DNA from 2 places in the Aeromonas sp. 25-248 genome. Region 2 is predicted to be linked to the other one. Evidence: riboswitches for the same ligand, from Rfam matches in the RefSeq annotation. Region 2 holds a riboswitch; the other holds the start of a gene.
The links. Region 2 has a riboswitch for lysine ahead of lysC (lysine-sensitive aspartokinase 3). Riboswitches for the same ligand answer to the same signal wherever they lie in the genome.
Positions count from the first base shown of each region.

Region 1 (14,541 bases), on a different contig from region 2:
CAAGTGACCGAGCCAGAGGCTCAACCCCGCGGTGATGATCAACACCAGCTCGATGCCGAGTACCAGACCCCAGAGCCCCCCTTGCTCCCAGAAGGGGTGCAGATAAAGCCCGCCCAGACTGGCCCCCAGGTAATACCCCACCAGATAGAGCGACGAGGCGAGCGCCCGGTTGTGCTCCACGTGCTGGCCGACCCAGGCGCTGGCACAGGCGTGGGCGAGGAAGAAGCCAAAGCTCGAGACAAGCAATCCCCCGATGATGGCGACAAGGCTCCCCTGCAACAGGGCCAGGCTGCCGAGTGCCATCAAGGTTATTCCCGCCAGCAGCAGGCGTTGTGCTCCCCAGCGATGGGCCCCGCGGCCGCTCAGTGAAGAGGCGACGGTACCGGTGAGGTAGGTCAGAAACAGCATGCCGAGCCACTGGGTCGGCAGGGAGAAGGGGGCCTTGGCCAGCAGAAAGGTGAGATAGCTGTACTGGTTCAGGAAGACCATGAAGTTGAGGCCGCCGATGAGATAGGCCCCCACCAGCAAGGGGTTGCCAAGGTGACTCTGGATGGCACGGCGCAGTTGCCCAGGCGCTGCCTCCACGGCCACGAAGCAGCGTTGGGCGGGCAGCAGCCAGATGACCAGTGGCAGCAGGGCGAGGCTGATGATCCCGATACCGAGGAAGGTGTGCTGCCAGTCACCAAACCAGCCAGCCAGCAGACCGCCGACCACCCGGCCCGCGATGCCCCCCAGGGAGTTGGCCGCGATATAGACGCCGACGGCTACGATGAGGGCACGTTTGCTGAACTCTTCCCCCATGTAGGCAATGGCGGTGGCGGGCAACCCTGCCAGCAGGACGCCTTGCAGGATGCGCAGGCTCACCAGCACATCAAAGTGGGTGACCCAGGGGATGCACAGGGAGAGCAGGATGGCGGCCGCCAGGGTCCACAGCATGATCCGCCGCCGTCCGAACCGATCAGCCAGACGGGCACAGACGAGCAGGGAGCCTGCAAGCCCTGCGGTGCAGCCTGCCAGCGTCCAGCTGGCGGACAGGGCGCTGACGGAGAAGACCTCTGCCAGGAGCGGCAGCAGGGGATGGGTCTGGTAGAGATTGAGGAATACCAGGAAGGAACCCAGGCTGAGGGCCAGGGTGGCGCGTATCCATTCGCGACTGCCTACTTCGATCATATGGAGTTGTCCCGACGACTTTTGTGCAGGGTAGTGCGACGAAACGTATAAATATAATATATTTAAGTTATCACCCTGATAAATGAAATTGATATGGATCTGAAACAGCTCGGATACCTGCTGGCGGTGCGCGATGCCGGCTCCTTCACCAGGGCGGCCCAGGGGCTGAACGTGGCCCAGCCTGCCGTCAGCATGGCCATCGCCAAGCTGGAGCAGCAGCTCGATCTGCGGCTGTTTGACCGGCAGGACCGCAGCGTGCGCCTCACCCCGGAGGGAGAGGTCCTCTGTCGCCACGCCGAACGGCTGCTGCGCCAGATGCACCAGGCCGAGGCCGAGATGGCCGAGCTCAAGGGGCTGGAGCGGGGGGAGGTGCGCATCGGCATCCCCTACATGATGGGATCCTATTACTTCCCGCCAATCCTGATGGCGTTCAAGCATCGCTACCCCGGCTTGAAGATCCGGGTGGAGGAGGCGGGCACCCGGGAGCTGCTCAGCCGCATGGTGGATGGCAGTCTGGATCTCGCCATCCTCATCACCAGCGATCTGCCACCGGCCCTCGAGGGGGCGCAACTGCTGCGGGAAGAGATGCTGATGGTGGTGGGGGAGGAGCACCCGCTGCGCGGCGCTGAGTCGGTCTCGCTGCCACAGTTCTTCGGCCAGGAGCTCGCCATGTTCCGGCGAGGCTTCTACCACAGGGAACACATGGAGGTGTTGGCGCAGGGGCTGGGGGTAGAGCCTGACATCGCGTTCGAAAGCAATCTCATCCCGCTGCTCAAGGCGGTGGTGCGTCAGGGATTCGCCGTGACCACCTTCCTGCGCATGGCGCTGGAAGAGGAGCCGGCCCTCACCGGCATCCCTTTTTCACCCCCTATCTTCCTGGATCTCTGCGTAGCCTGGCGACGGGGGGATCCGCTCTCCATGGCGAACCGAGCGTTGCGGGATTTTTTGCTGGCGCAAGGGGACGTGTCTAATCATTACGCTACAGATACTGAATGATTCAGTGGTATCACCAATAAAAACGCCTCCAATCTGGAGGCGTATGCTGACAAGGTGGATGCAACCTTATTTCTTGAACAGGTGATCCAGCTTGTTTGCCTTGGTGGAGAGATAAAACTCGTTGTGGGGATTGCGACCTTCCTGAAGGGGCACGCGCTCCGCCACCGGGATGCCAAAGGATTCCATCGCCTTCAACTTGCGCGGGTTGTTGGTCATCAGGCGCAGGGACTTGACCTCGAGCGCCTTGAGCATGTCGGCGCAGATGGTGTAGTCACGCATGTCGGCGGCAAAGCCAAGCGCCACGTTGGCCTCCACGGTATCGGCCCCCTGATCCTGCAGATGATAGGCCCGGATCTTGTTGAGCAAGCCGATGCCTCGCCCTTCCTGACGGACATACAGCAGGACGCCGCGGCCCGCCTTGGCGATGTTTTCCAGCGCGGCCTGCAATTGGAAGCCGCAGTCACAACGCAGACTGAACAGGGCATCCCCGGTCAGACACTCGGAATGAATGCGTCCCAGCACGGGTTCGCCGTCTGCGATATCGCCCATCACCAGCGCGGCATGATCCTTGCCCGTGCCGGTTTCCTGAAAACCAACCAGCGTAAAAGTGCCCCAGGGGGTCGGCAACTTGGATTTGGCCACGAGGGTAACGCTGCTCATATGGTTGCTCCTGACTACAGCTGCTTAAAAAAGGGCGGCCAGTTTAGCGCGCATTGTTCGGAACAACCATAAGAACAAAACCTTGCGTGAGAAGTGGGTTAACCCGATTGGTCAGAATAGGTGCAATCGCGACGACTTTTGCGCAATTGTGTGCCCTGACAACTGCCAGCGACGGCGCATTCGGGTATAATCGGCGCCCATTACCCCATCCCGACAGGGATGTGTGCAACCAGTCAAGATGCCGAGTGCGCAGGAGAAACGTTATGGCTCAGATGGCCCCCGTGATGACTATTGATGGCCCAAGTGGAGCAGGAAAAGGCACCTTGTGCCAGTTGCTGGCTGAAAAACTGGGCTGGCACCTGCTCGATTCCGGTGCCATCTACCGGGTGCTCTCCCTGGCAGCCCTGCATCACGATGTGGAGCTCGATTCCGAAGCCGCATTGGTTCCCCTGGCCGCCAATCTGGATGTGCAATTCCAGGTAGAAGGGGAGCTGGTCAAGGTGATCCTCGAAGGGGAGGATGTTTCCCGCACCATTCGTACTGAAGAAGTGGGCAACGCGGCCAGCAAAATCGCGGCGTTTCCCCGGGTACGTGAAGCCCTGCTGCGTCGTCAGCGTGCATTTCGCCAAGCCCCCGGTCTCATCGCCGACGGTCGCGACATGGGTACCGTGGTTTTCCCCGAGGCGGATGTGAAGATTTTCCTCGACGCCAGCGCCGAGGAACGGGCCCAGCGCCGCTATAAGCAGTTGCAAGATAAGGGCTTTGATGTTAACTTTGAGCGTCTTTTAACCGAGATTCGGGAACGTGACGATCGCGACAGAAATCGCGCCGTCGCTCCCCTGAAACCCGCGGAAGATGCTCTTGTTGTAGACTCAACGTCCATGACCATAGATGAAGTGCTGGCAACGGTGCTTGCCTATGCAGAGCAACAACTTGGTGATGTCAGCGCAAACTGATGTCAGTCGTCTGCACCAAGGATGGCGCAGATAATTTAAAACAACCCCGCTTGTGCCGGATTGCAAGTGGATGTTTCATTTGTGACATAAACAATGATCGAATCTTTTGCTCAACTCTTTGAAGAGTCCCTGAACGCCGTTGAAACCCGTCAAGGTTCCATCGTCAAGGGCACTGTCGTTGCTATCGAGAACGGTTTCGTACTGGTTGATGCCGGTCTGAAATCCGAGTCTGCTATCCCGGCTGAAGAATTCAAGAACGCCATGGGCGAGCTGGAAATCAACGTAGGTGACTCCGTTGACGTGGCTCTGGACTCTATCGAAGATGGTTTCGGCGAAACCAAGCTGTCCCGCGAAAAAGCCAAGCGCCACGAAGCCTGGCTGCAGCTTGAAAAAGCTTACGAAGAGCAAGCTACCGTTATCGGTATCATCAACGGCAAGGTCAAGGGTGGTTTCACCGTTGAGCTGAACGGCATCCGTGCCTTCCTGCCGGGTTCTCTGGTTGACGTGCGTCCGATCCGTGACACCGCTCACCTGGAAAACAAAGAACTCGAGTTCAAAGTCATCAAGCTGGACCAGAAGCGCAACAACGTTGTTGTTTCCCGTCGTGCCGTGATCGAGACCGAGAACACCTCCGAGCGTGAAAGCCTGCTGGCCAACCTGCAAGAAGGTCAAGAAGTTAAGGGTATCGTCAAGAACCTGACCGACTACGGTGCATTCGTAGATCTGGGCGGTGTTGACGGCCTGCTGCACATCACCGACATGGCGTGGAAGCGCGTTAAGCATCCTTCCGAAATCGTCAACGTTGGCGACGAGATCGCTGTCAAGGTTCTGAAGTTCGACCGCGAGCGTACCCGTGTATCCCTGGGCCTGAAGCAGCTGGGCGAAGATCCCTGGGTTGCTATCGCCAAGCGTTACCCGGAGACCACCCGTCTGTCTGGCCGCGTGACCAACCTGACCGACTACGGCTGCTTCGTTGAAATCGAAGAAGGCGTGGAAGGCCTGGTACACGTATCCGAGATGGATTGGACCAACAAGAACATCCACCCGTCCAAGGTTGTCAACGTTGGCGACGTGGTTGACGTGATGGTTCTGGACATCGACGAAGAGCGTCGTCGTATCTCCCTGGGTCTGAAGCAGTGCAAATCCAACCCGTGGCAGCTGTTTGCCGAAACTCACGCCAAGGGCGACCGTGTTTCCGGCAAGATCAAGTCCATCACTGACTTCGGTATCTTCATCGGTCTGGATGGCGGCATCGACGGCCTGGTTCACCTGTCTGACATCTCCTGGAACAACCAGGGCGAAGAAGCCGTGCGTGAATTCAAGAAGGGCGACGAAATCGAAGCCGTTGTTCTGCAAGTGGACCCGGAGCGTGAGCGTATCTCCCTGGGCGTCAAGCAGATCGAAGAAGACCCGTTCAATAAGTACCTGTCTGACAACAAGAAAGGTGCTATTGTGAAGGGCAAGGTTACCGAGGTTGATGCCAAGGGTGCCGTGATCGAACTGGCTGACGGCGTAGAAGGCTACCTGCGTGCCTCCGACGCTGCTCGTGACCGTGTAGAAGACGCCACTCTGGTGCTGTCTGTTGGTGACGAAGTTGAAGCCAAATTCATGGGCGTTGATCGCAAGAACCGCACTGTGAGCCTGTCTGTCCGTGCCAAGGACGAGGCTGACGAGCGTGTTGCCATCGACAGCCTGAACCAACAAGAAGAAGTTGTGTTCAGCAATGCCATGATGGAAGCGTTCAAAGCCGCCAAGGGTGAGTAATCCTTGATGCAAGAAAAGGGCGGCATTGCGCCGCCCTTTTTTATCTTGGCAAAATGATTATTGCATGTGATCGGGGAAGGAGATTTAACCTTATGACCAAATCAGATCTCATCGAACAACTGGCAGCCAGCCGCATGCATATGCCGGCCAAGGATGTCGAAGCCGCTATCAAGGAGATCCTTGAGCAGATGGCATCGACCTTGCAAAACGGCGACCGGATTGAAATCCGAGGATTTGGCAGTTTCTCGCTGCACTATCGTGCGCCCCGCGTGGGTCGCAACCCCAAGACCGGGGACAAGGTTGAACTGACCGGGAAATATGTCCCGCACTTCAAACCTGGCAAAGAGTTGCGCGAACGCGTCAACATCATCGAATAATGCAGAAAACGGCATACCTGAGTATGCCTTTTTCATTTTTATGGCCTGGAGTCTGCCCGTTGTCGGGTTTCTCACACTCTTTTCCCATTCGCGCTAGAGTCTGCCTGTGATTTTAAGGATAATCAGTCACTCATTCGCTACAGACAGGGAGCTCCCATGAAGCGTATCTTGGCCCTCATTCCACTGGTGCTGGTGTTTGTCCTGACCCTTGCCATCGGTTCTCAAAATGGTCAGCTGGTGCAGTTCAACTACCTGATTGCCCAGGGGGAGTTCTCGCTCTCCATGTTGCTGGGGTTCTTCTTCGCCGGCGGTTTTCTGCTGGGCTGGCTGGTATTTGGTCTGCTGTTCCTGCGTCTCAAACTGCAAAATCGCACCCTGAACCGAACCATGCGTCGTCAATCTCGCGAGTTGGAGCTTGCCCGGTCGACAACCAAGGAATAATGTCCCTCGATGCTTGAACTGCTTTTCCTGCTGTTGCCCATCGCCGCCGGTTATGGCTGGTACATGGGCCGCAGGAGTGTTCGCCAGGACACCCAGCAACAGAGTAACCAGTTTTCCCGCCAGTACGTGGCGGGCCTCAACTATTTGCTCTCTGACGAGTCGGACAAGGCGGTGGATCTCTTTATCCAGCTGCTGGAAGTCGACAGCGAAACCATCGAAACCCACCTCTCCCTCGGCAACCTGTTCCGTCAACGGGGCGAAGTCGATCGCGCCATCAAGATCCACCAGAACCTGGTCGCCCGTCAGCTGACCCGTGAGCAGCGTCAGCTTGCCTTGCAGGAGCTGGCCCGTGACTTTCTGGCTGCCGGCTTGCTCGATCGGGCCGAAGCACTCTGGAAAGAGCTGTGTGATGACAGCGATTTCGAAGAGACGGCTCTGGCACAGCTCCTGATCATTCATCAGCAGTTGCGTGACTGGGACAATGCCATCGCCGTGGCGGTGCGTCTGCAGAAATTCCAGGGCAAGAAGCTGGCCGAGCCCATTTCCCACTTCTATTGCGAACAGGCGGAGAGTGCCTTGCGCGATGGCGACAAGCCTGCGGGCATCGCCAAGCTCAAGCGTGCGCTCGGTGCGCACCCGGCCTGTGCCCGCGCCAGCCTGCGGCTGGCCGATCTGGCGATGGAGGAGGGCAGGTTCGAGGATGCGGCCAAGGAGCTGTTGCGGGTGTTCGAGCAGGACATCGACTTTGCCTCCGAAGCCATGCCAAAACTGCTCGAATGCTATCGCCAGCTTGGTCGCAGCCAGGAGCTGATCCCGCTGCTTGAAAAAGCGGTAGAGGATCATGCGGGGGTCAGCGTGACCCTGGCGCTGGCCAATCTGGTGGAGGCGCGCGATGGGTTGAGCCAGGCTCGGGCCCTGGTGCTGCGCCAACTGCGTCGCCACCCCTCCATGAAGGGCTTTTATCAGCTGGTCGGTTTCCAGTTGGCCAGTGCCGAGGAGGGGCCTGCCAAGGAGAGCCTGGAGCTGCTGCAACAGCTGGTCGGCGAGCAGATCAAGATCAAGTCGACCCACAAGTGCCGTCAGTGCGGCTTTGCCACCCATTCGCTGTTCTGGCAATGCCCTTCCTGCCGGCAGTGGGGCACCATCAAGCCGATCCGAGGGCTGGATGGGGAGTAAACGCCAGCGAGGCCAACACGCCCGGGCGAGCACGGATACCCAAGAATTTCAGATGCCAGCGTGCAACCGGGCCCCGGCTCTGCTGCGCCTGGCTGTGGCATAACAATCCATAGGAAGTGACATGCAAGACCCCAAAGTACTGGTCGCGCTGGATTATCAGCACGAAGCCGACGCCTTTGCCTTCATTGAGCAGATCTCACCGGCCCAGTGCCGCCTCAAGGTAGGCAAGGAGATGTTTACCCTGTTTGGTCCCCAGTTCGTTCGCCAACTGGTGGGCAAGGGGTTCGACGTCTTCCTGGATCTGAAATTTCACGACATTCCCAACACCGTCGCCAAGGCGGTGGCGGCCAGTGCGGAGCTGGGCGTCTGGATGGTGAATGTCCATGCCAGCGGTGGCGAACGCATGATGCGTGCCGCCAGAGAGGCGTTGCTGCCATACGGCGACAAGGCGCCCCTGCTCATCGGGGTAACCGTGCTGACCAGTATGGAGCAGTCCGACATGGCGCCCCTGGGTCTGGATGTGACGCCGGCAGAACAGGTGATCCGCCTGGCCACCCTTGCCAAGACGGCCGGGCTGGATGGAGTGGTCTGCTCCGCGGAAGAGGCGAGTGCGCTGAAGGGGCTGCTGGGGGCCGAATTCAAGCTGGTGACGCCGGGCATTCGTCCGAGCGGATCGGCTGCCGGCGATCAGCGCCGCGTCATGACGCCGCTGGCAGCGGTGGAGGCGGGTGCGGATTATCTGGTGATCGGGCGTCCCATCACCCAGTCCTCGGATCCCGCCGCCGTGCTTGGGGCGATCAATGCCGAGCTTTGCCGGTAACGGCGTCATGGGCGAATGAGCGCAGGCCGGATCCCAGATCCGGCCTGCTGCATTTTGGCCGTGGGCTGGCCTTGCCTATGGGGAGCTCAGGAGTGGACGGCCTGGGCGTCCAGACGAATGGGGAAGAGGCCGAGGAGCAGGCCGGCGAGTGCACCGATGAAGTGTGACTCGATGTGTACCCTGGCACCGATCAAGGCGGAGACCGGGCTCTCGCCGGCACTGTAAAAGTCCACACCGAGCTTGATGGCGACGCCCGCCAGCATCAGCCAGCCGGAGTGACGGCGAAAGCGGATGTCCTGCATGGCACCCCATACGAACAAGCCGTGCAGCAGGCCGGAGAGTCCCATGTACCACTGGGTTTGCGGGCAGCCCCACCAGATGCCGAGTCCGACCGCCGTCCCCAGCAGCAGCAGCAGCACGGGCAGGCGCCATCCCGTCAGGTACTCCTGAAACAGGCTGTAGAGCACGGCCACACCGCTCAGGTTGAGCAGCAGATGCCATCCATTGGTGTGTGCCAGATTGCCTGTTATGATGCGCCACCCTTCGCCCTGGGCGATCAGGTCGCGATCGAAGGCGAGCTGATGATTTGGCACGGTGAAAAAGAGCAAGGCAGTGACGAGCGAAAGCGCGATGACCCAGAGCAGACCCGATTTTCCTGACAACATGAAGCAGCCCAACGACAAAGAGAGCCGATACTGTACACGCTGTACCCGGGCCCTCAAAGCGTGCCTGTGCGATTATATTCAGCGGGTGCCGAACCTGGCTGCGCTCCATATCCTGCAACACCCTGCCGAAGTAGGTCACCCCAAGGGGACGGCTGCGTTGCTGGCGGCGTCCCTGACCGATGTGCGCATCCATGTGGGGGAGGACTTTTCCGACGATGAAGGGCTCAATGCCCTGCTTGCCGACCCCGCTGTCCAGTGCTATGTGCTGTGGCCCGATGAGGAGGCCCTGACCCTGATAGAGGCAAGGGAGCATCTCCTGAGGCGTGGGCGCACCGTGCGAGCCCACTTCATCCTCCTCGATGGTACCTGGCGCAAAGCCTATCGCATGTTGCACAGCTCGCCTGCACTGCTCGGGTTGCCGCGGATCACCCTCGGCGCCATTGCCGGGCAATATTCCATTCGCAAGAAGCCCTTTGAGGAGGCATTGTCCACCCTGGAAGCGGGCTACCATCTGTTGTCCCGGTGGGAAGGAGAGCCTGAGCGCTTCGCCCCGCTGATGACCCTGTTTACCCATTTGAACCGGCAGTGGCATGACTTTGCACAAGGCCGCCGCCGTTGAGTTGCCCAGAGGAGTGAAAAACATGAAAAAAGCCGTCGTGGTCTTCAGTGGCGGGCAGGACAGCACCACCTGTCTGGTGCAGGCGCAGGCCCGCTATGACGAAGTGCATGCCATCACCTTCGATTACGGCCAGCGCCACCGGGCGGAGATTGACACCGCCCGCCATCTGGCGACGGCGCTCGGGATCGCCGCCCACAAGGTAATGGATGTGACCATGCTCGGGGAGCTGGCCATCTCTGCGCTGACCCGGGACGACATACCGGTGAGCTTCGAGCTTCAGGAGAACGGCCTGCCCAACACCTTCGTGCCGGGACGCAACATCCTGTTCCTGACCCTGGCGGCCATCTATGCCTATCAGGTGGGCGCCGAAGCGGTGATCACCGGGGTGTGCGAGACCGACTTTTCCGGTTATCCCGATTGCCGCGACGAATTCGTCAAGGCGCTCAATCAGGCGGTCTCCCTGGGGCTGGATCGCCCCATCCGCTTCGAAACCCCCCTGATGTGGCTCGACAAGGCCGAAACCTGGGCGCTGGCGGATCATTACGGTCACCTCGATACCGTGCGTCACCAGACGCTCACCTGCTACAACGGAATCCAGGGAGATGGTTGCGGGGCCTGTCCGGCCTGCGAGCTGCGTCGCCGTGGCCTGGATCACTATCTGGCTGACAAGACCGGCATCCGTGCCAGACTGTACGAGAAGAGCGGACTGGGCGAGAAAAGCGGATCCTGAGCCTGTGCCTAGCCCGGGTTTGGGGTATAATCCGCCCCTTTTGCAGCAAGTCGTGACCAAGATGCACTACCCAATCAACGAGATCTTCCAGACCATCCAGGGGGAGGGGGTATTTACCGGCCTGCCCGCCATCTTCGTTCGCCTTCAGGGCTGCCCGGTGGGCTGCCCCTGGTGCGATACCCGCCACACCTGGGTGGTGGACCCCGAGCGTGAGGTGGCCCCTGGCGAGGTGCTCGATCGTTCCAATGAGTCCGACGGCTGGAGCAAGATGAGTACGGAAGATATCCTGGCCAGCTTTACCCGGCTCGGTTACCGGGCCCGTCACGTGGTGTTGACCGGTGGTGAGCCCTGCCTCTACGACTTGCGTGAGCTCTCTTCGGCCCTGGTGGCATCGGGTTATCAGGTGCAGATCGAAACCAGCGGGACCAGCGAGGTGCTGACCCATGAGCAGACCTGGGTGACTGTTTCCCCCAAGATCGGCATGAAGGGTGGGTTGCCGGTGCTGGTCTCTGCCCTCGAGCGGGCCAACGAGATCAAGCACCCGGTGGCCACCGAGCACCATATCGAGGAGCTGGATGCCCTGCTGGCCACCGCCAGGCTGCGCCCCGACGTGATGATTGCGCTGCAACCCATCAGCCAGAAAGCCAGGGCCACGGAGCTGGCCATGGCGACCTGCATCGCCCGTAACTGGCGACTCTCCATCCAGACCCATAAATACCTGAATATCGATTGATATGGATGGACTCAGTGATGAGCGCATCTTGCTGACGCTGGCCAGCAAGATGCCTTACGGGAAATACAAGGGGTGGCGCATCATCGATATTCCCGAACCCTATCTGGTATGGATGGCGCGAAGCGGTTTTCCGGCCGGTACCCTGGGCCAGTCTCTGGCACTGGCCTACGAGATAAAGCTCAATGGACTCGAGTCCATGATTATTCCCATTATTAACAGGATGTCAGAATGAGAATATATACAAGGCAAGGGGACAAAGGGCTCACGCGACTGGCCGATGGCACTTCCCTGGCCAAAGACGATAAACGTGTCGAGACCTATGGTGCCATCGACGAGCTGAATTCCCAAATAGGCTTGTTGATGGCTGAAATACCCGCCGGGGAGACGACACTCCTGGCCGATCTCATATTGTTGCAGCAGGAGCTGTTTGATCTGGGCGGGGAGCTGGCATTTTCCAGTGAATCGCAAACGGATACGCTGTGGCAGGTGAACGAGGCTTGGACGAACAGGCTCGAGCAACAGATCGATGCCTACAGTGCCGGGTTGCCGGTGCTGCGCAATTTTATTTTGCCGAGCGGTTCGCGGGCGGCGGCCCAGGCACATGTGGTGCGTACCCTGACCCGTCGCTGCGAGCGTCTGCTGCTTGGGTTGAGCCGCGTAGAGCGGGTGAATCCGGCCGTTTTGCCCTACCTCAACCGGCTGAGCGACTGGTTTTTCACCATCGCCCGATACCTGCTGGTATCGTCGGGCACCCCGGAGATCCTCTGGGTCAAGGCGGCTGACAGAGGCTGACCACCGCTCGACGCAGCAATAAAAAAACCTCGCCTTGCGAGGTTTTTTTATTGCTGTGGAAAGGGGCCTGATATTGCTGTCAGATGGCAAAGGCTTCCACGGATTTGCCCTCGGCAACGGCCTTGGCAATGACCGAGGGCATGCGGCCCTGACCGGTCCAGGTTTTTTCCACACCATTGTCCAGATAACGATATTTGGCGGGGCGGGGCGCACGTTTGCTGACCTTGGTATTCTCGGGCACCACGGTGTTGACCAATTCGGCGGGATCGATCCCTGCGGCCTTCAGCATTTCGGCATATTCGGCAATTTTCTTTTGATGTTCTTCACGGGCCTGGCGTTCGGCGGATTCATCTTGCCGACGTTCATCGACGATGGCGGAGAGCTTTTCCAAGCCTTCTTCCAGTTGTTCCAGCGTCAAATCGCGGCAAGCTGCACGCAGGCTACGGATATTCAACAGCACTTTCAGAAATTCGTTCATATTGGCTACCACGCGAGCAAAATATTAAGGGAAGAACTGGTTTTTCGATAATTTATAGGGGTGATTGGCACCAAGTCAAGCCTGCCAAAATAATTAATTAGGCTGATAAATTAAGTCTTGAAATAGATATGAAGGATATTTTTTTCCGTTTGACGGGCCAACATCTTCGAATGGATTCATGTCAGATGAAAATATCGCCAGCGGAGTCTTTGATGAACCATTTGACTACCTTTAAAGATATGGGGGCCACAGAAACCTTGAAATTTAATCAAAAAACTTGCTATCACCCGGTGGCTCGATAAAATGTGCCGCGAATACCTTTAAGTAGAGGCGCGCTGCCTATGAGTAACCGAGCGGAGGGTGATGCCTGCGATGCTCGATGAAAGGAGTCGGCGCCGAAGTGACCAGGCCATCATACCGGGTTGCTGGTTCTGCATCTAATAGGTGCAGGACTGCCATAGTCATCCACTATGGAGCGCTACCTGAAGGGGCTGAGGAGTATACCCTCCCCATGGGTTTTGTTTCTTTGATCCTCTCGGTAGATCTCCACCTGTTGTCTTTAGGTGCAAAGAGATCATGGACATCGTTCATTACGCCGACTCCGGTTGGTCCGTCGTTCCCCCCCTGCTGGCCGTTGCGCTGGCGATCATCACCCGCCGCGTCCTGGTGTCGCTGGGGGTGGGCATAGTCGCAGGCAGCCTGCTGCTCAACCAGTTCTCTCCCCTTGCGTCCCTGCATTACATGCTCGATACCGTGCTCAGGATCTTCTGGGTCAACGGTGCGCTCAATCGTGACAACGTCAACATGATCCTCTTCATGTTGCTGCTGGGCGGCCTCATCAGCCTGATGAGCGTCTCCGGTGCGACCCGGGCGTTTGCCGAGTGGGCGGAGCGCCGCGCCAAGACCCGCAAGGGTGCCAAGTCCCTGACCGGTCTGATGGTGTTCGCCTTCTTCATCGACGACTTCTTCCACAGTCTGTCGGTGGGGGCCATCTGCCGTCCGGTGACCGATCGCTTCCAGATCTCCCGCGCCAAGCTGGCCTATCTGCTGGACTCCACCGCCGCGCCGGTCTGCGTGCTGATGCCGATCTCCTCCTGGGGGGCCTACATCATCGCCCTCGTCGGCGGCATCATGGCGGCTCATGGTCTGACCGACCAGAGCCCCATCTCCGCCTTCGTCGAAATGATCCCCATGAACCTCTATGCGGTGTTCACCCTGATCATGGTGCTGGTGGTGATCGCCTTCCAGCTCGACATCGGCCCCATGCGCCAGCATGAGCAGTGGGCACTGGAGGGCAAGCTGTGGGACGAGTCCAAGGGGCGCCCCATCGGGCTCGACATGGAGAGCCCGGAGGAGAGCAATGGCGGCATGATTGACATGGTGCTGCCCATCCTGACCCTGACCCTGGCCACCGTCTATTTCATGATTGACTCCGGGTCTGCGGTGCTGGCCGACAAGGGGCTGCCGTTCAGCGTGCTCGGCTCCTTCGAAAACACCAATGTCGGCTCCTCCCTGGTCTATGGTGCCCTGTGCAGCCTGGTGGTCTCCATCGGTCTGGCCATGCGCCTCAAGCTCGGGGCAAGCAACTGGATGAAGGCGGCTCCGCAGGGGATCATGGCCATGCTGCCCGCCATCAACATCTTGCTGTTCGCCTGGACCATCGGCGCCGTGGTGCGCGATGTGGAGACCGGTAAATACCTGGCCTCCCTGGCCAATGGCAATCTGCCGGTGGAAGTGCTGCCCGCCGTGGTCTTCGTGCTCTCCTGTGCCATGGCGTTTGCCACCGGCACCAGCTGGGGTACCTTCGGCATCATGCTGCCGCTGGCCGGCGACATGGCGGCCGCCAGCGACATCAGTCTGATGCTGCCCATGCTGGCCGCCGTACTGGCAGGGTCCGTGTTCGGAGATCACAGCTCCCCCATCTCCAGCACCAGCATCCTGTCTGCCACCGGGGCCGGTTGCCATCACATCGATCACGTGATGACCCAGCTGCCCTATGCCCTGGCCATCGCCTTTGGCGCTGCGCTCGGCTACCTGGTGATGGGGCTGATGCACTCCGCGCTGGCCGGTTTCACCGTGAGCGGGCTCTGGTTCCTGATCTTCTCCGGTTACCATTTGCGCAAAGCCCGGGCGTATAGCGCCGTGGCAGTCGCATAAGAGAACA
Region 1 covers NZ_JBRKTB010000003.1:135,250-149,790, reverse strand. The annotation lists gene ACVDHI_RS07115 (MFS transporter) at 1-1,170, opposite strand, end outside; gene ACVDHI_RS07110 (LysR family transcriptional regulator) at 1,264-2,166, shown strand; gene ribA (GTP cyclohydrolase II) at 2,233-2,826, opposite strand; gene cmk ((d)CMP kinase) at 3,090-3,782, shown strand; gene rpsA (30S ribosomal protein S1) at 3,876-5,546, shown strand; gene ihfB (integration host factor subunit beta) at 5,639-5,923, shown strand; gene ACVDHI_RS07085 (LapA family protein) at 6,080-6,364, shown strand; gene lapB (lipopolysaccharide assembly protein LapB) at 6,374-7,540, shown strand; gene pyrF (orotidine-5'-phosphate decarboxylase) at 7,662-8,360, shown strand; gene rrtA (rhombosortase) at 8,447-9,025, opposite strand; gene ACVDHI_RS07065 (tRNA-uridine aminocarboxypropyltransferase) at 8,991-9,644, shown strand; gene queC (7-cyano-7-deazaguanine synthase QueC) at 9,667-10,374, shown strand; gene queE (7-carboxy-7-deazaguanine synthase QueE) at 10,436-11,107, shown strand; gene ACVDHI_RS07050 (DUF3820 family protein) at 11,109-11,339, shown strand; gene ACVDHI_RS07045 (cob(I)yrinic acid a,c-diamide adenosyltransferase) at 11,336-11,899, shown strand; gene ACVDHI_RS07040 (H-NS family histone-like protein) at 11,979-12,377, opposite strand; lysine riboswitch at 12,695-12,866, shown strand; gene ACVDHI_RS07035 (Na+/H+ antiporter NhaC family protein) at 12,954-14,534, shown strand.
Region 1: linked by a shared signal. The riboswitch ahead of ACVDHI_RS07035 (Na+/H+ antiporter NhaC family protein) and the one ahead of lysC (lysine-sensitive aspartokinase 3) in region 2 are both predicted to bind lysine.

Region 2 (14,541 bases):
GCCGGCCCTGCCGGAGCGCATCAGCGGCTCCGCCCATCAGGAGCTGGTGAAGCTGGGCGTGGACGTGCGCACCGCCACCATGATCACCGAAGCGACCGCCGAGGGTCTGCACACCAAGGATGGGGAGCTGATTGAAGCAGACCTCATGGTGTGGGCCGCGGGCATCAAGGCGCCGGACTTCATGAAGGAGATCGCGGGCCTGGAAACCAACCGCATCAACCAGCTGGTGGTCCACGAGACCCTGCAGACCACCCGGGACGAGAACATCTTCGTCATCGGCGACTGCGCCGCTTGCCCGCAGCCGGACGGCAAGTTCGTGCCGCCCCGCGCCCAGTCCGCCCACCAGATGGCGACCCAGGCGTTCAAGAACATCCTGGCCAAGATGAACGGCGGCGAGATGAAGCCCTACCGCTATCACGATCATGGCTCCCTGGTCTCCTTGAGCCGCTTCTCCACCGTGGGCAGCCTGATGGGCAACCTGATGCGCGGCTCCATGATGGTAGAAGGCTACATCGCGCGCATCGTCTACATCTCCCTCTACCGGATGCACCAGGTCGCCCTGCACGGCTACATCAAGACCGGCCTCATCATGCTGGTGGGCCGCATCAACCGGGTGCTGCGCCCGAGCATGAAGCTGCACTGAGTGCATGGCGGCTGCCGCTGCGAACATCAAAAAGGAGAGGCTTGCCTCTCCTTTTTTTATGGCCGACGCGGGGCGACGCTAGAAACGTCTGCCGTAGTTGAGGGCGAAGAAGTAGAGGGCCGGGGTGGGGTAGCGGCCCGAGAGATCCTGCTCATCGACGCTGGCGCTCTCCATGTGGATGTACTCAAACCCGGCTCCCAGGGTCTCCTGAGGGGTGAGCGCATAGGTGACACCGGTGCCGAGCCGCAACGCGCTGCCGCTTGGCGCCGTGAGGGAGGTGTGATCTTGATCCCGGTAGGCACTGGTGTCGTACGCCACGCCGCCATTGAGGGTCCATTGGGGCGTCAGCGCGTGCTGGAGCCCGAGCGCCAGGTGGTAACTGTCCTGATAGAGCCCCTGCTGCGGGGCGGTGCGGTCAAAGATGGTGACCTCGTTGTCGTTGTAGCGGCTCCAGTCCTGCCAGCCCAGATTGCCCATGATGGCCCAGTCGTGGGCCAGGGTATGAAAGGCGCTCACCATCAGCTGCTGGGGGCTGTTGACCATGCCGGACAGGGGCAGGGTGGCGCTGATGCCGGGCAGGTTGGGGCGCGAGAAGGTGATGGTGCGGTCGATGGCGAAGTGGTAGGTCACCTCGCTGGCATAGCCGAGCCCGAATCGGGTCTCTGGATTGTGCTCATAGAGGAGCCCCAGCTTGGCATTGAGGGCCCAGTCTCCGTCGTCCTGCTTCTGCTCCCCGCCACTGCCCTCCCGGGTGAGGGAGAACAGGCCGTAGTTGATGCCGATCCCGACCCCGAGCGACCAGTGCTCGTCGAGGCGATAGGCGATGGATGGTTGCAGGGTGAGGCCGATCAGGGTGGCCTTCTTGATGAGCTGCTTACCAGCCCAGTCACCAAAATCGAGCCCCAGCCCGAAGTTGCCATAGAGCGCGAGGCCCGCCGACCAGCGATCATCGAGCTGCTGGCTGTAGTAGGCGGAGGCCGCGGGGAACCAGCCGACGACGGTATCGACATCCCCCTTCGCGGGATCGTCCAGATCGTAGGGCAGGTCCCCGTAGAGCAGTTGCCCGCCGAGGGTGAGGTGGCGCCCCTCCAGCCGGGTCAGGCCGGCGGGGTTCACCAGTTGCACGGTGGCATCCTGGGCCCTGGCGGCCATGCCGGCGGCGGCCAGGCCGAGATCATTGGTGCCGGTTTCGTACAGGTAGAGACCGGCCCCCTCGGCGGGGGCGTTCAACATGGCGGTCAGGGGCAACAGCAGCAGTGTCCGTTTCATCAAGGTCCCTCTTTCATCGTGGTTGAGAAGCCCTCTCCCCAGCGTCGGTGCCCATCCTTGCATTCCCGGGGAAAGTGGCACGACACAGGCAGTATAGATGGCACCTTGATGAGCGTGGCGGGCACGATGCACGGGGCGCCCCGCCACACCGGGCTTATGCTTTGGCCAGCGCCTTGCTACCATGACGGCAACGGTGCTTCGCGCACCCAGCCCAACTCACAGGAGACCTCATGATCCTCTCAACCACCCCCACCCTGGAAGGCAAGACCATTCGCGAGTACCGCGGCATCGTCGTGGGCGAAGCCATCCTCGGCGCCAACATCTTCAAGGATCTGTTCGCCGGCATCCGCGACATCATCGGCGGTCGCTCCGGCGCCTACGAAAAAGAGCTGGCCCGGGCCCGGGAGATCGCCTTCGAGGAGCTCAAGGAGCGTGCCCAGGCGCTGGGGGCCAACGCCGTGGTGGGCATCGACATCGACTACGAGGTGGTGGGCCAGAACGGCAGCATGCTGATGGTCAGCATCAGCGGCACCGCCGTGGTGGTGTGAGCCTGCGCTCACGCCGTTAGAAGCCAATGCCCAAGCCGATCGCGAGATCGGCTTTTTTATTGGGGAACGGCGGCGGGATGTCGTCGGGAGAGGCGGGAACTGACCTCGCGGCCATGTATCAGCGCGTGATAGGCACCTTAAAGCCGGGAAAAGGGCGCGATCTGTGCTGTTATTGTTCAGTTTTTGTGTGCATGTAGCGAAAGTCATTTAATTTTTCTAAACAAAAACGAGCACTGTGAGTGCGATTTTTCGCCCTTGCCGGGCGTTCAAAGGCCGCAGTAGGATGCAGTCTGGCGCCGGGCTCGCATCTCCCGGCGGCGTTCATCTCATATTGCAGGGCTGCATCCATGACCTTACTCAAACCGCCGGGGCTCAACCCCGGCGACACCATAGGTTTCTTCTCCCCCTCCAGCGCGGCCACCGCCTGGGCGCCGAACCGCTTTGCTCGCGCCAAGGCTTATCTGGCGGCGCAGGGCTTCGAACTCAAGGCGGGCAGCCTGACCGGCGAACAGGATCACTGGCGCTCCGGCTCCATCGCGGCGCGGGCCGCCGAGCTCAATGCCCTCATTCGCGATCCGCAAGTGCGAGCAATCATGTCGGTGATTGGTGGCAGCAACTCCAACTCCCTGCTGCCCTACCTCGATTTTGATGCGCTGAAGCGGGATCCCAAGATAGTCATCGGCTACTCCGATGTAACGGCCCTGCTGCTCGGCATTCATGCCCAGACCGGCCTCGTCACCTTCTATGGCCCGGCGCTGGTGGCTTCCTTTGGCGAGCTCTCGCCGCTGGTGGACGAGACCCTGGCCGGCTTCCTGTCCGTTTGCATGGCCGGTGGCGCCAGCCTGCCCCACCGGTTGCCGACTCCGACGCAATGGACTGAGGAGCGGCTCGACTGGGAGCATCAGACCCGGGCCAAGCAGTGCTGGCCAAACCGGCTGATCTCGGTGGGCACTGGCCGGGTGCGGGGTCGGCTCATTGGCGGCAACCTCAATACCCTGGCGGGGATCTGGGGTTCCCCCTTTATGCCGTCCATCGAGCGGGGCGACATTCTGCTGCTGGAAGACAGCCTCAAAACCGCCGAAACGGTGGAGCGCTCCTTTGCCCACCTCAAGCTGTGCGGGGTGTTTGAGCGCATCGGTGCCCTGGTGCTCGGCAAACACGAGCTGTTCGACAGTCAGGGCAGCGGCAGGCGGCCCCTCGACATCCTGCTGGAGGTCGTGGGGGAGCCGACCTTCCCCATTCTGGCGGAGTATGACTGTGCCCACACCCACCCCATGTTGACCCTGCCCCTTGGCATCGAGGCCGAACTGGATCTCGATGCCCAGAGCCTCACCCTGTGCGAGTCCTGGCTTGGGGAGTGAGTCACTGCACTGCCTGCCATAGTTGCATCGGCACAGAGACAAAGAGGTCGCCCGGGCGACCTCTTTGTCGTCTGCGACTTCGCTGCGGATCAGGGCAGGGCATCGGGCCGGAAGGTGTTGCAAGGATCTGTGTCCCTCGTGTCTCAATCGATCAGGGCAATGCATCGGGCCGGAAGCTGGCGCGGATCTGTGGCACCAGGGGGGAGGGGTCGAAGCCTTTCTCCTCCCCGAGCACCGGGTGGAGCAGGGGTTGGTCCCGGATAGGGGTGAGGTCCCCCGCCAGCAGCTGCCTTGTGGCCTGGCCCATCTGGTAGAGCTGGCGCACCGGGTCGAACTGACGGGCGAGATCCAGCCCGTCCCCGGCCCGGGTGAAGGCCATCATGGGGATCTGGTAGCTGGCATCCCGTGGCGGTTTGGCGCCGTGGATGCCCTTGCCGGCCGACATCAGGAAGGGCTGGTGGTCCCCGAAGGCCACCACCAGGTAGCGCTTGCCGGAGTTGTCCAGGGTCTTGAGCAGCCGCTCCAGGGAGGCCATGGCATCCACCACCCCCGTGTAGTAGGTGTTGAGCAACTGGGTATCCGCCGGGCTCTGATCCGGGCAGGCGCCGCTGCGCTGCTGGGCCCGGTAGCGATCCCCGTCGAAGGGGCCGTGCCCCTGCATGGTGACCGCGTAGGCGAACAGGGGCTGATCGTCCTGGTTGCTGCGTTTGAGCAGGTGATCGATGAGGGCATCGTCGGAGATGTAGAGCCCCTTGTGCTCGAGGGCGGTGAAGCGGGTATCGAACCAGCGCTCCTCATAGCCGAGGGCCGGGATCGCCTTGGCGCGGCCCCAGAACTTCTCCACATAGGGGTGGGCGAACAGGGTCTGGTAGCCGCTTTGGGCTGCGCTGCGCGCAAGGCCGGGCACCTTGTCCGAGAGGTAGTAGTAGGGCACCACTCCCTGTTTGAGCAGGCCCACCGGCAGGCCGGTGTTCATCTCGAACTCCGCCAGCACCGTCATGCCGCCCGTGGTGGGGGAGTGGATGGTCTTGCGCCATTGGGCCACGCTGGCGGGCAGGCTCAAGGTGGGGGCGGGGGCGCAGAGACGGCCCTGCCAGTCAAGCCAGAGTGACTCGTATTGCAGCACGATCACCAGATCGAAGCGGGGAGCCCTGGGCTGGGCGGGCAGGCTCAGCTCCGGGGTGCGCTCGTTGATCTGCAAGGGGTAGCGAAACACGTTGCCGCTTTGCAGCATCTCGTCCACCAGGTTGAACAGGTAGAGGCCGGGGCCGGCGCGGATGATGTCCCTGTGGTAGTTCACCGCCCTGTCCACGTAGCGGATGTTGGCCCCGAGCAGCTTGTTGCCGGTCTGGGTGGCGAACACGCAGAGGGCGAAGAAGGCGGCGGTGGCGGCGGTGGTGCGCAGCAAGCCCCGCAGGATCCAGCGGGAGAGGGCGAAGCGCCACACCAGAAAAAGGAGCCCCAGCACGACGAGCACCGGCACCACAGGGTGCTGATCGAGCAGGATGTGCAGCAGGGCCAGCAGGTTGCCCAGATCGTCCCCCCCCAGCGGCACCCCGTAGATGGCGATCTTCATGAAGTTGGCGAGCAGCCCGATGCCCGAGAGGGCGGTGAAGAGCAGCCCCATATAGAGGCTGAAGCCCGCGAGGGCGCAGAGGCTCCAGCCCAGCACCATGCTGCCCCAGGCGAGGTAGTAGTGCTCGGGCCGAAAGCCCGACCAGAACAGGAATTCCCCCAGCTTGAACACCACGAAGCCGTGGAGCAGCACGAAGGTGAGGTTGCCGAGCAGCAGGCTGCCTGCCACCCGGGCGCGGTAGCTTCGGCGCAGCCGCGGCAGCAGGGCCTTGAGCACGGCGGCGCTCACCAGCAGCACCAGCAGCAGGCTGGTCATCAGGTAGAGGAGGTTGAAACCGCGCTCCGGCAGGGTCTGGAGGATCTGGCTGTATTCGGCGCTCTCCGGCCTGTCTGCCAGCAGCAGCCCGATGCGCAGCTGGTAGCGGCTGTCCAGGGCGTCGTCGGGGGCGCGCAGGGCGCTGTTGAGGCTCAGGGTGCAGCGCTCCTTGCGGCACTTCTGGCGCTTGTCCACCGCCTGGCTCAGCTGATCGATGCGCACCCCTTTGTCGTTGAGCAGCTCCACCCGCACCTTGTCCCCCTCCTGCAGGGGTTTGAGCAGTTGCCACTGGCTGCGCACCACCAGATAGAAGCCCCGGTTGTCACTTTTGTAGAGCAGGCTGTAGCGATTGAGGGTCGCGATGGGCTGATCCGCCGGGCCCAGAATGAGGGGGGCGGCACGCCCGAGCCAGCTGACGGGGTTGAGCAGCGGCAGGGCGAGGGTCAGCAGCAGCAGGGCGGTCAGCAGACCCAGCAACAGCCCGGCCAGGGGCTGGGAGGCGGGGCGGTGGCCGGTGACGGGGGCATTCATAAGGGCTCATCCTTGGAGCGGTCATGGCAGCGACGACTGCCTCTATTTTGACCCGATGGTGCGTGGCTTGTTCCTTGATGTCAATTTAATGACAACAAGATGAATATTCCGTGATGAGCACTGTGAAGCAATTTGTGATCCCGATCCGCCAGGGGCACTCATTCTGTGATGAAAGCGTCATCATGAGCCTTTGCCGCTGGTCTGGGAGGGGGGCGCTGTTTAGTCTCTCAGTAACGGTTGGAGGTACATGTATGAATCCCAAAGTTGCGGCGCGTCAGGCCAGATTGCTCCAGATGCTGGAGAGCAAAGAAGAGATCCGGATCGGGCGGGAGCGGGACTGCCCCCTGCCGCTGCCCCAGCTCGTCCGGCTGACCGAGGATCACCCGGATGTCGTCAAGGTCTACGGTCACGGGCTCACCGCCGAGGTGTTCCATCTCAAGGTGGAGGGGCACCACTGGTGCCTGAAACGCTGCCGCCAGGACTCTCTGGTGGCCAATGTGGACGGCAAGACCGCCTTTCTCACCGAGCTGGAGCGGCGTCGGGAGATAGAGAGCCTGCGGGAACTGCATCCCACCATCCTCTCCAACGTGGTCTGTACCAGTTTCGGCTCCGCCCGGGCCGGGGTGCTGGTCTCCCCCTGGCTGCGGGGGGAGCCGGTGCGCACGCTCTGCGAGCGCAACCTGTCGCAGATGCTGGCGGTGGAGGCGGAGCTGGCCCGCTGGGGCTGGTTTGACTGGGATCCGAGCCCGGGCAACCTGCTGGATGACGGCCAGCATATCTCGGTGTTCGATTTTGGCTACATGTGGCCCTTCGATCCCCTGCACGAGTTCAACTCCAACGGCCTCACCGATCCCGACTTCCATGTGCCTGAGCGACTGGAAACCCGCACCCTCTCCGGGCTCTGGCTGGACGAGGCGGATCCCTTGCCGCTGTTTCGCCGCTGGCGCGAGCTCTGCCTCGCCTGGGCCAGGGGAGAGCTGCAATACCTGTCGCGGGAGGGGGCGAGCGCCCCCGTGCTGGCGCGGATGCAGGGACTGGTGGGGGAGTGGAGTGCGGCGCTGGCAAGCGACGAGGCGCTGGCGGCCAACTGGTGGCGCGACATGTACCGCAGCCATCGGCTCGACATCCTGGACGACCTCAGCGGCAAGAGCTGCGGCCCGCTCACCCTGCGCCGCCTCGACTGGCTGGAGCAGGCGGTACGGGAGCACTTCCCGGCCCTGATGGACAATCTGGCCCCTGACGAAGCGGGGCTCGGTCAGGCCGGGTTGCTGCAACGGCTGGGAGGGCTGCGCGAGCAGATCCGGGCCAATCTGCTGCCCACCCGGGCCACCCTGGTCACCAGCTGATGGTGAAAGAAGAGTGACAAGAGGGGCGCCGTGGCGCCCCTCTTTGCTGAGTGGGGAAGGCCGCCCCGGGTGATGGGGCGGAGGAGGCTCGTTGTGTGCCAGCGCCGGGGCGACTCAGTCGAGCAGTTCCCGGTGCAGGCAATTGACGATGTGGCCCGCCTCGTCCTCTTTGACCAGGAAGCAGAGGTTGTGGGCGCTGGCGCCGTAGCAGATCATCCGGATGTTGTGCTCGCGGATGGCGTCGAACACCTGGCTGCCCACCCCGGCCGCCTCGCTCATGCGGTTGCCGATGAGCGCCACCAGGGCGAAGCCGGTCTCCACTTCCACCTTGCACAGCTGGCCGAGCTCCGCCAGCACCTTGTCGTTCAGGATGGGTTCGCCGTTGCTCTGGCTGCCGGTGTGATCCAGGGTCAGGGAGACGCTCACCTCGGAGGTGGTGATGAGATCCACCGAGATGCGGTGACGGGCCAGGATGCCGAACACCTCGGCCAGGAAGCCGTAGGCGTGGAACATGTTGAGGCTGTGCAGGGTCACCAGCACCTGCTGGCGGCGCAGGGCCACGGCCCGGAACAGCGGGTTGCTGCGGGTGGTGGCGCGGATCCAGGTGCCACCGGCGGCGGGGTCCTTGGCGGAGCCCACGAACACCGGGATGTCCTGGCGCAGCGCGGGTTGCAGGGTGGCCGGGTGCAGCACCTTGGCGCCGAAGGTGGCCATCTCCGCCGCCTCCACGAAGCTGATTTCGGGGATGGGGCGGGCGCGGGTGACCAGGCGGGGATCCGTGGTGTAGATGCCGGGCACGTCGGTCCAGATCTCGATGCTGCCTGCGTCCAGTGCCTCGGCCAGGAGGGCCGCGCTGTAGTCGGAGCCGCCACGGCCGAGGGTGGTGGTGCGACCATCGCCGTCGGCACCGATGAAGCCCTGGGTGATGACCAGGCTGTCACCCAGCAACGGGCCCACCGCCTGCTGGCAGAGGGCGCGGGTCGCCGCGAGATCCACGGTGGCCTTGCCAAAGCGGCTGTCGGTGCGCAGCAGTTGGCGCGCATCCTGCCACTGGGCCTTGACCCCGCGCTGGTGCAGGAGTTCGGTGAAGAGACGGGTGGACATCAGCTCGCCGCAGGCGATGAGGCGATCGGCGAGTTCGGCGTCGGTGTGCTGACTGGCCTGACGGGCCATGGTGCGAATGTCGCCGAGCTGGGCATGGATGAGGGCGCTCACGTCGCTCGGGTTGCCAAGGGCGGCCAGAATGGCCAGCTGGATGTCGGCAAGCCTGGCAAGCTGGGCATCCTGTCCGGCTTCGTCCAGTTCACCCTGAGCCAGGCTCACCAGCAGGTTGGTGACGCCGGCGCTGGCGCTCAGCACCACCACCCGGGTCGCCGGATTGGCCAGCACCACGTCGGCGCAGTGGTTCATGGCCGCAGCATTGGCGACGCTGGTTCCGCCAAACTTGGCGACATTGATCGGGTTCATTGCATACTCCTGTCTCAAGGTGAAAATCCGGTTTCATCGGGCAAATAGAGAGGAGGAGGCAAAAAATGGCAGGAAAACGCGAGGATCCCGGCCAGAAGCACTCCACCTGCAGAGCCCATCCCGTACCCGCCCCAAGGTGGGGCGCGGTGTGGGATGACCACTACCGATGACAACCCGGGGGATTCAGCCCCCGCAGCCGACGTGGCGGTGTCCAGTCACTCGCCTCGTCTCGGCGCTGCTCCCCCTGACCCAAGTTCACCGGACACTGGTGTCCTCCCCTGGGCTGCCTGGGCAGCGCTCCTCTTCTGGTGCCACCTGTGACAGGTGGCGTGCATGTACAAATACCTTGGTCTGGATTGCACTGTCAATCGAGTTCGTAAAAAAGAACAAAATTGACGGTAACCAGGCACAAGATCAATCAGTTACGAAATGGTCTTGGACAAAACCTTGGAGCGACGCTGCCAGTTGTAGAAGCGCTGGCGCTCCACCGGCAGATCTTCGACTTCCAGGGGATCGAAGCCCCGCTCCCGGAACCAGTGGATGGAGCGGGTGGTGAGCACGAACAGGCGACGGATGCCGAGCCGCTTGGCCCGCTCGGCCACCTTGGCGATCAGGGTGTCCCCCCGGTTGGAGTTGCGATACTCCGGGTGGATGGCGACGCAGGCCATCTCGGCCATGGCTTCTTCCATGAAGCAGTAGAGCGCTGCGCAGCCGATGATGAGGCCGTCCCGCTCGATGATGGTGAACTTGTCTATCTCCATCTCCAGCTGCTCCCGGGAGCGGCGCACCAGGATCCCTTCCTCCTCCAGCGGACGGATGAGATCCAGGATGCCGCCGATGTCCTCAATGGTGGCGGCCCTCGCCCGCTCGGCGCTTTCGCGCACGATCTGGGTACCCAGCCCCTCGCGGCTGAACAGTTCCTGCAGCATGGCGCCGTCGTCCTGATAGCTCACCAGGTGGGAGCGGGGCACGCCACCCCGGCAGGAGGCGATGGCCGCGCGCAGGTAGCGGGCGGTGCCTGACATCTCTTCCCCCGCTTGCTCCAGCGCCACCAGCAGCTCTTCGGCCTGCTCGGGGAAGAGCTCGGAGATGGCCTCCCCGTGCCTGTCCATTACCCCCTGGGTGCTGCTGAAGCAGATGAGCTTGTCGGCTTTGAGATCCACCGCCACCCGGCGGGCTACCTCTTCCGAGCTCAGGTTGAAGCTCTCGCCGGTGACCGAGCAGCCAATGGGGGAGATGAGCACCAGGCCGTGCTGATCCAGCTGGCGGGTGATCCCCTCCACATCGATGCGACGCACCCGGCCGCTGTGGCAGAAGTCGATGCCGTCATCCACACCCAGCGGCTGGGCGGTGACGAAGTTGCCACTCACCACGCTGATGCGGGCCCCCTGCATGGGGGTGTTGGCGAGGCCCATGGAGAGCTGGGCGGTGATGTCGTATTGCAGACCGCCGCACACCTGCTTGATGATGGCGAAACTGGCATCGTCGGTGACCCGGATCCGCTTGTGATACTGGGCCTGGATGCCGGCACGGGCCAGGGCCTCGTCATTTTGCGGACGCGAACCAAACACCAGTACCAGGCGGATCCCCAAGGTCTGCAGCAGGGCGATGTCGCTGACGATGTTGGCGAAATTGGGGTGACAAATGGCTTCCCCGCCGATCATCAGGACGAAGGTGGCACCCCGGTGCACATTGACATAGGGGGTGGATTGCCGAAAGGCATGGACCAGGCTGGGTTCGCGTTCACGCACGTGTTTCATTCCATAAAAAAGCAGCAATTCGCCCAATATATGAAAATAAATTCACAAATCAAGACTAAATATCGACTTGGTGTTTTTTTGTCGCCATTTTGACCAGTGCGGGTGGGGAGGGGAAGACGCAGGCGAGGGCGGGAGGGTCGCCCCGGGGGCCGCTCCCTGGTTGATCCGGGCTTATAACCTGATATCTTCGGTGTTCCTTTTCGTCAGCCGCATTGCGCGGGGTTTTATACAAGGACAGGGCATATGGAGCAGATTATTTCACCGGCAGAGGCGCTGCCGGGACGGCGGGAAGCGCTGGAGATTGGCCAGGTGCACGCAGTAAACGGCCACCCGACCCAGGGGCCCTGGCCCGAGGGGATGGAGCTTGCCTGGTTCGGCATGGGCTGTTTCTGGGGTGTGGAGCGTCTGTTCTGGCAGCAGCCCGGGGTCTATTCCACCGCCGCCGGGTATCAGGGGGGGCTGACCCCCAATCCCACCTACAAGGAGGTGTGCAGCGGCCTGACCGGCCACGCCGAGACGGTGCAGGTGGTGTTCGATCCCAAGGTCATCAGCTATGGGGATCTCGTCAAGCTGTTCTGGGAACACCATGATCCGGCCCAGGGGATGCGCCAGGGTGGCGACATCGGCACCCAGTATCGCTCCGTCATCTTCGTCGGGGACGACACCCAGGAGGCGATTGCCCAGCAGAGCCTGGCCGCCTACCAGCAGGCCATGACGGCGAGCGGTGACGGGCGAACCATCACCACCCGCATCCTGCCGCTGGCCCCCTTCTATTACGCCGAGGATTATCACCAGCAATATCTGGAGAAGAATCCCGAGGGGTATTGCGGCCTGGGGGGCATCGGCGTCTGCCTGCCTCCCAGCCTGAATCGCTGAGGCGTCATTGCATACCACGGGGGCCATCAGGCCCCCGTGTCATTGTGATGAAAAATAATTGAAAAAAATGCGTCAGGTGGGGAACTAAACTGAACCCTGGCTGACCAATAGGGTAGCGACCACGGATGGTTGCCAAGACCAGACACATTTTTTTGCCCCGAAATTCATTACTCTGACAAGCGCGATGAATTGACAATGCTAGCAAGCAGGGCTGCCCGATGAGGCGGCCCTTTTCATTGGGCGTCCCGCCTCACTCCTCGCCTCATTGCATCTCGTCCCCTTGCCGTCACGGCAGGGGCGGGGTCAGCCGATGGTGCTGTCGAACAGGTTCTTGATGAGGTCGATGAACTCGATGAGGAAGGCTTGCTGGGCTTCGCTGGGGGCGGACAACCAGACGGCGGAGAGCACCTCTTCCAGATCGGCGACCACGGCATCGGCCTCCTGCATGATCAGGAAGCGCACCTTGGGGTCGAGCTGGGGGTTCTGCTCGCAGATGGCCATCAGGTTGTCGGCCACCCGGCTGCTCACCAGATCCTCGATGGTCTGGACGCCGCCGCCTTGTTGCTGGCTCTCGAACAGACCCAGACTCTCTACCAGATACTCGATCAGCGCAATGTAACCGTCGCTCTCTACCACCATGATGGCTGCCCTTTCTTCATTGCCTTGGGGAAATGGTGCGTATTTTAGTGGCTGAACCCGTCATGGCAAGCGGCAGTGGAGCCGATGGCGGATAAATTGGACACCGCCGCGCTCCACCGTCTCCAATCCGGTCAGCAGGAAGCCGTGACGCAGGAAGAGGGCGAGGCTGAAGGCGCTCGCCTCCGTGGTGAGGCTGCCAAGCCCCATCTGGCTGGCGGCTGCCAGCACCCGCTCCAGCAGCAGGGTGCCAAGCCCCTGGCGCGGATGATCCGGGCTCACGTAGAGCAGGCTGAGATGACCGTCATCGCTCAGGGTGGCAAAGCCAAGGGGCACATCGTCTTGCTCGATGACCCAGCCATGGTGCTCGCGCAACTGGCTGGCAAGCCCCGGGTGATGGGCGCCCCTGGCCCACTGCTCCACCTGCTCCGGGCTGTAGTGCGCAGGCCCCAGGCGGCGTACCGACTGCTCGAACAGATCCAGCAGCCTTGGTATGTGCGCCTCCTCGAGGGGGACGATGCGAGGAGAAGAAAGAGACGGCATGGGTCAATCCTCCCTGATGGTCGCGCGGGGAGCCTGGGGCCGCTTCGCCCTGGGCAGACCCGCCACCACCCGCTCATAGGAGTGGACTATCCAGCCCTGCCAGAGATCGTCAGACAGGCCTTCACTCAGGGTCACCGTGTTCCAGTGCTGCTTGTTCATGTGCCAGCCCGGTTTCACCTCGGGGTGGATCTCCCGCAGCAGCAGGGCGAGCTCGGGTTCGCACTTCAGGTTGATGGAGAGGGGCTCCGCCTGCCAGTCCACCAGGGCAAACATCTTGCCGGCGATGCGGTAGACCAGGATCTCCGGGCCGAAGGGGGTGTCCTCGGTGGCGCCGGGCTGGCTGAGCAAAAATTCACGCAATTGAACGAGGGTCATGGGGACTCCAGGCTGGTCCGATCATGGTGGAAGCATGTTCACCGGGGTGAGCCTTCTGTTAATATGCGCGCCGAGTATACCCCCCATCACCCCGGGAGCCCATGAGATGTTGTACCACAAGACCTTTGAACTGGGTCCCGATCGGGATTGGGTGGTGTTCGTGCACGGTGCGGGCGGCAGCTCCTCCATCTGGTTCAAGCAGTTGCGGGCCTACCGGGAGCACTTCAACGTGCTGCTGCTGGACCTTCGTGGTCACGGCCAGTCCAACCAGCTGCAGCAGGTGGTAAAGGGGCACTACAGCTTTCGGGCCGTGACCGAGGACATCCTGCGCCTGCTGGATCACCTGCGCATCCCCCACGCCCATTTTGTCGGCATCTCCCTTGGCACCATCCTCATCCGCCACCTGGCGGAGCTTCGCCCCGAGCGGGTCAAGAGCATGGTGCTCGGCGGCGCCATCCTGCGTCTCGACATCCGCTCCCGGGTGCTGGTGCAGCTTGGCCGCCTCGGCCAGCACTTCCTGCCCTACATGTGGCTCTACCGCCTGTTCGCCTTCATCATCATGCCGCGCCAGCACCATCAGGAGTCCCGCAACCTCTTCGTGCGCGAGGCTCGCAAGCTGTGCCAGAAGGAGTTCAAGCGCTGGTTCCGTCTCGCCACCGAGGTGAACCCCCTGATGCGCTACTTTCGCGAGCGGGCCCTGCCCATTCCCACCCTCTACGTGATGGGGGAGGAGGATCACATGTTCCTCGCCCCGGTGCGCGAGCAGGTGGCCCGCGACCCTTACAGTTGCCTCGAAATCATCGAAAAGTGCGGCCACGTCTGCAACGTGGAGCAGCCGGATCACTTCAACCGCCAGTCCCTGGCGTTTCTCTCCCGTCAGGCGGCGTCGTCCGCTCTTTGAAGCCCGACAAGGGCCTCAGAGGAAGTAGTGGCCAATCTCCAGATAGCGCTGGCGGATGTGCTCGATGAGCAGCCTTATCTTGCGCGGCGGCTGGCGGGTGAAGGGGTAGACGGCGTAGATGCCGAGCTTCTTGCCCACCCGGTCGGGAAACAAGTCCACCAGATCCCCCTGCATCAGGTCGTGATAGACCAGACAGCGCGGCACATAGACGATGCCGCGTCCCCCCAGCGCCGCCTTGCGCAGGGCTCCGGCGTTGTCGGTTGAAAAGCTCCCCGACACCGACACCAGATAGTTGCCCTCTTCCCCCTTGAAGGCCCACTCCGAGGCCCCCGTGCTCTGGTAGGCGTAGCGCAGGCAGTTGTGGGTGAGCAAGTCTGATGGCTCCCGCGGCGCC
Region 2 covers NZ_JBRKTB010000002.1:312,900-327,440, forward strand. The annotation lists gene ACVDHI_RS04885 (NAD(P)/FAD-dependent oxidoreductase) at 1-643, shown strand, start outside; gene ACVDHI_RS04890 (OmpP1/FadL family transporter) at 722-1,912, opposite strand; gene ACVDHI_RS04895 (heavy metal-binding domain-containing protein) at 2,143-2,460, shown strand; gene ACVDHI_RS04900 (S66 family peptidase) at 2,808-3,821, shown strand; gene ACVDHI_RS04905 (LTA synthase family protein) at 3,973-6,243, opposite strand; gene ACVDHI_RS04910 (hypothetical protein) at 6,495-7,589, shown strand; gene lysC (lysine-sensitive aspartokinase 3) at 7,704-9,056, opposite strand; lysine riboswitch at 9,144-9,369, opposite strand; gene argA (amino-acid N-acetyltransferase) at 9,479-10,807, opposite strand; gene msrA (peptide-methionine (S)-S-oxide reductase MsrA) at 11,060-11,692, shown strand; gene ACVDHI_RS04930 (DUF3802 family protein) at 11,996-12,331, opposite strand; gene ACVDHI_RS04935 (GNAT family N-acetyltransferase) at 12,392-12,871, opposite strand; gene ACVDHI_RS04940 (MmcQ/YjbR family DNA-binding protein) at 12,875-13,246, opposite strand; gene ACVDHI_RS04945 (alpha/beta fold hydrolase) at 13,353-14,147, shown strand; gene ACVDHI_RS04950 (LysR family transcriptional regulator) at 14,163-14,541, opposite strand, start outside.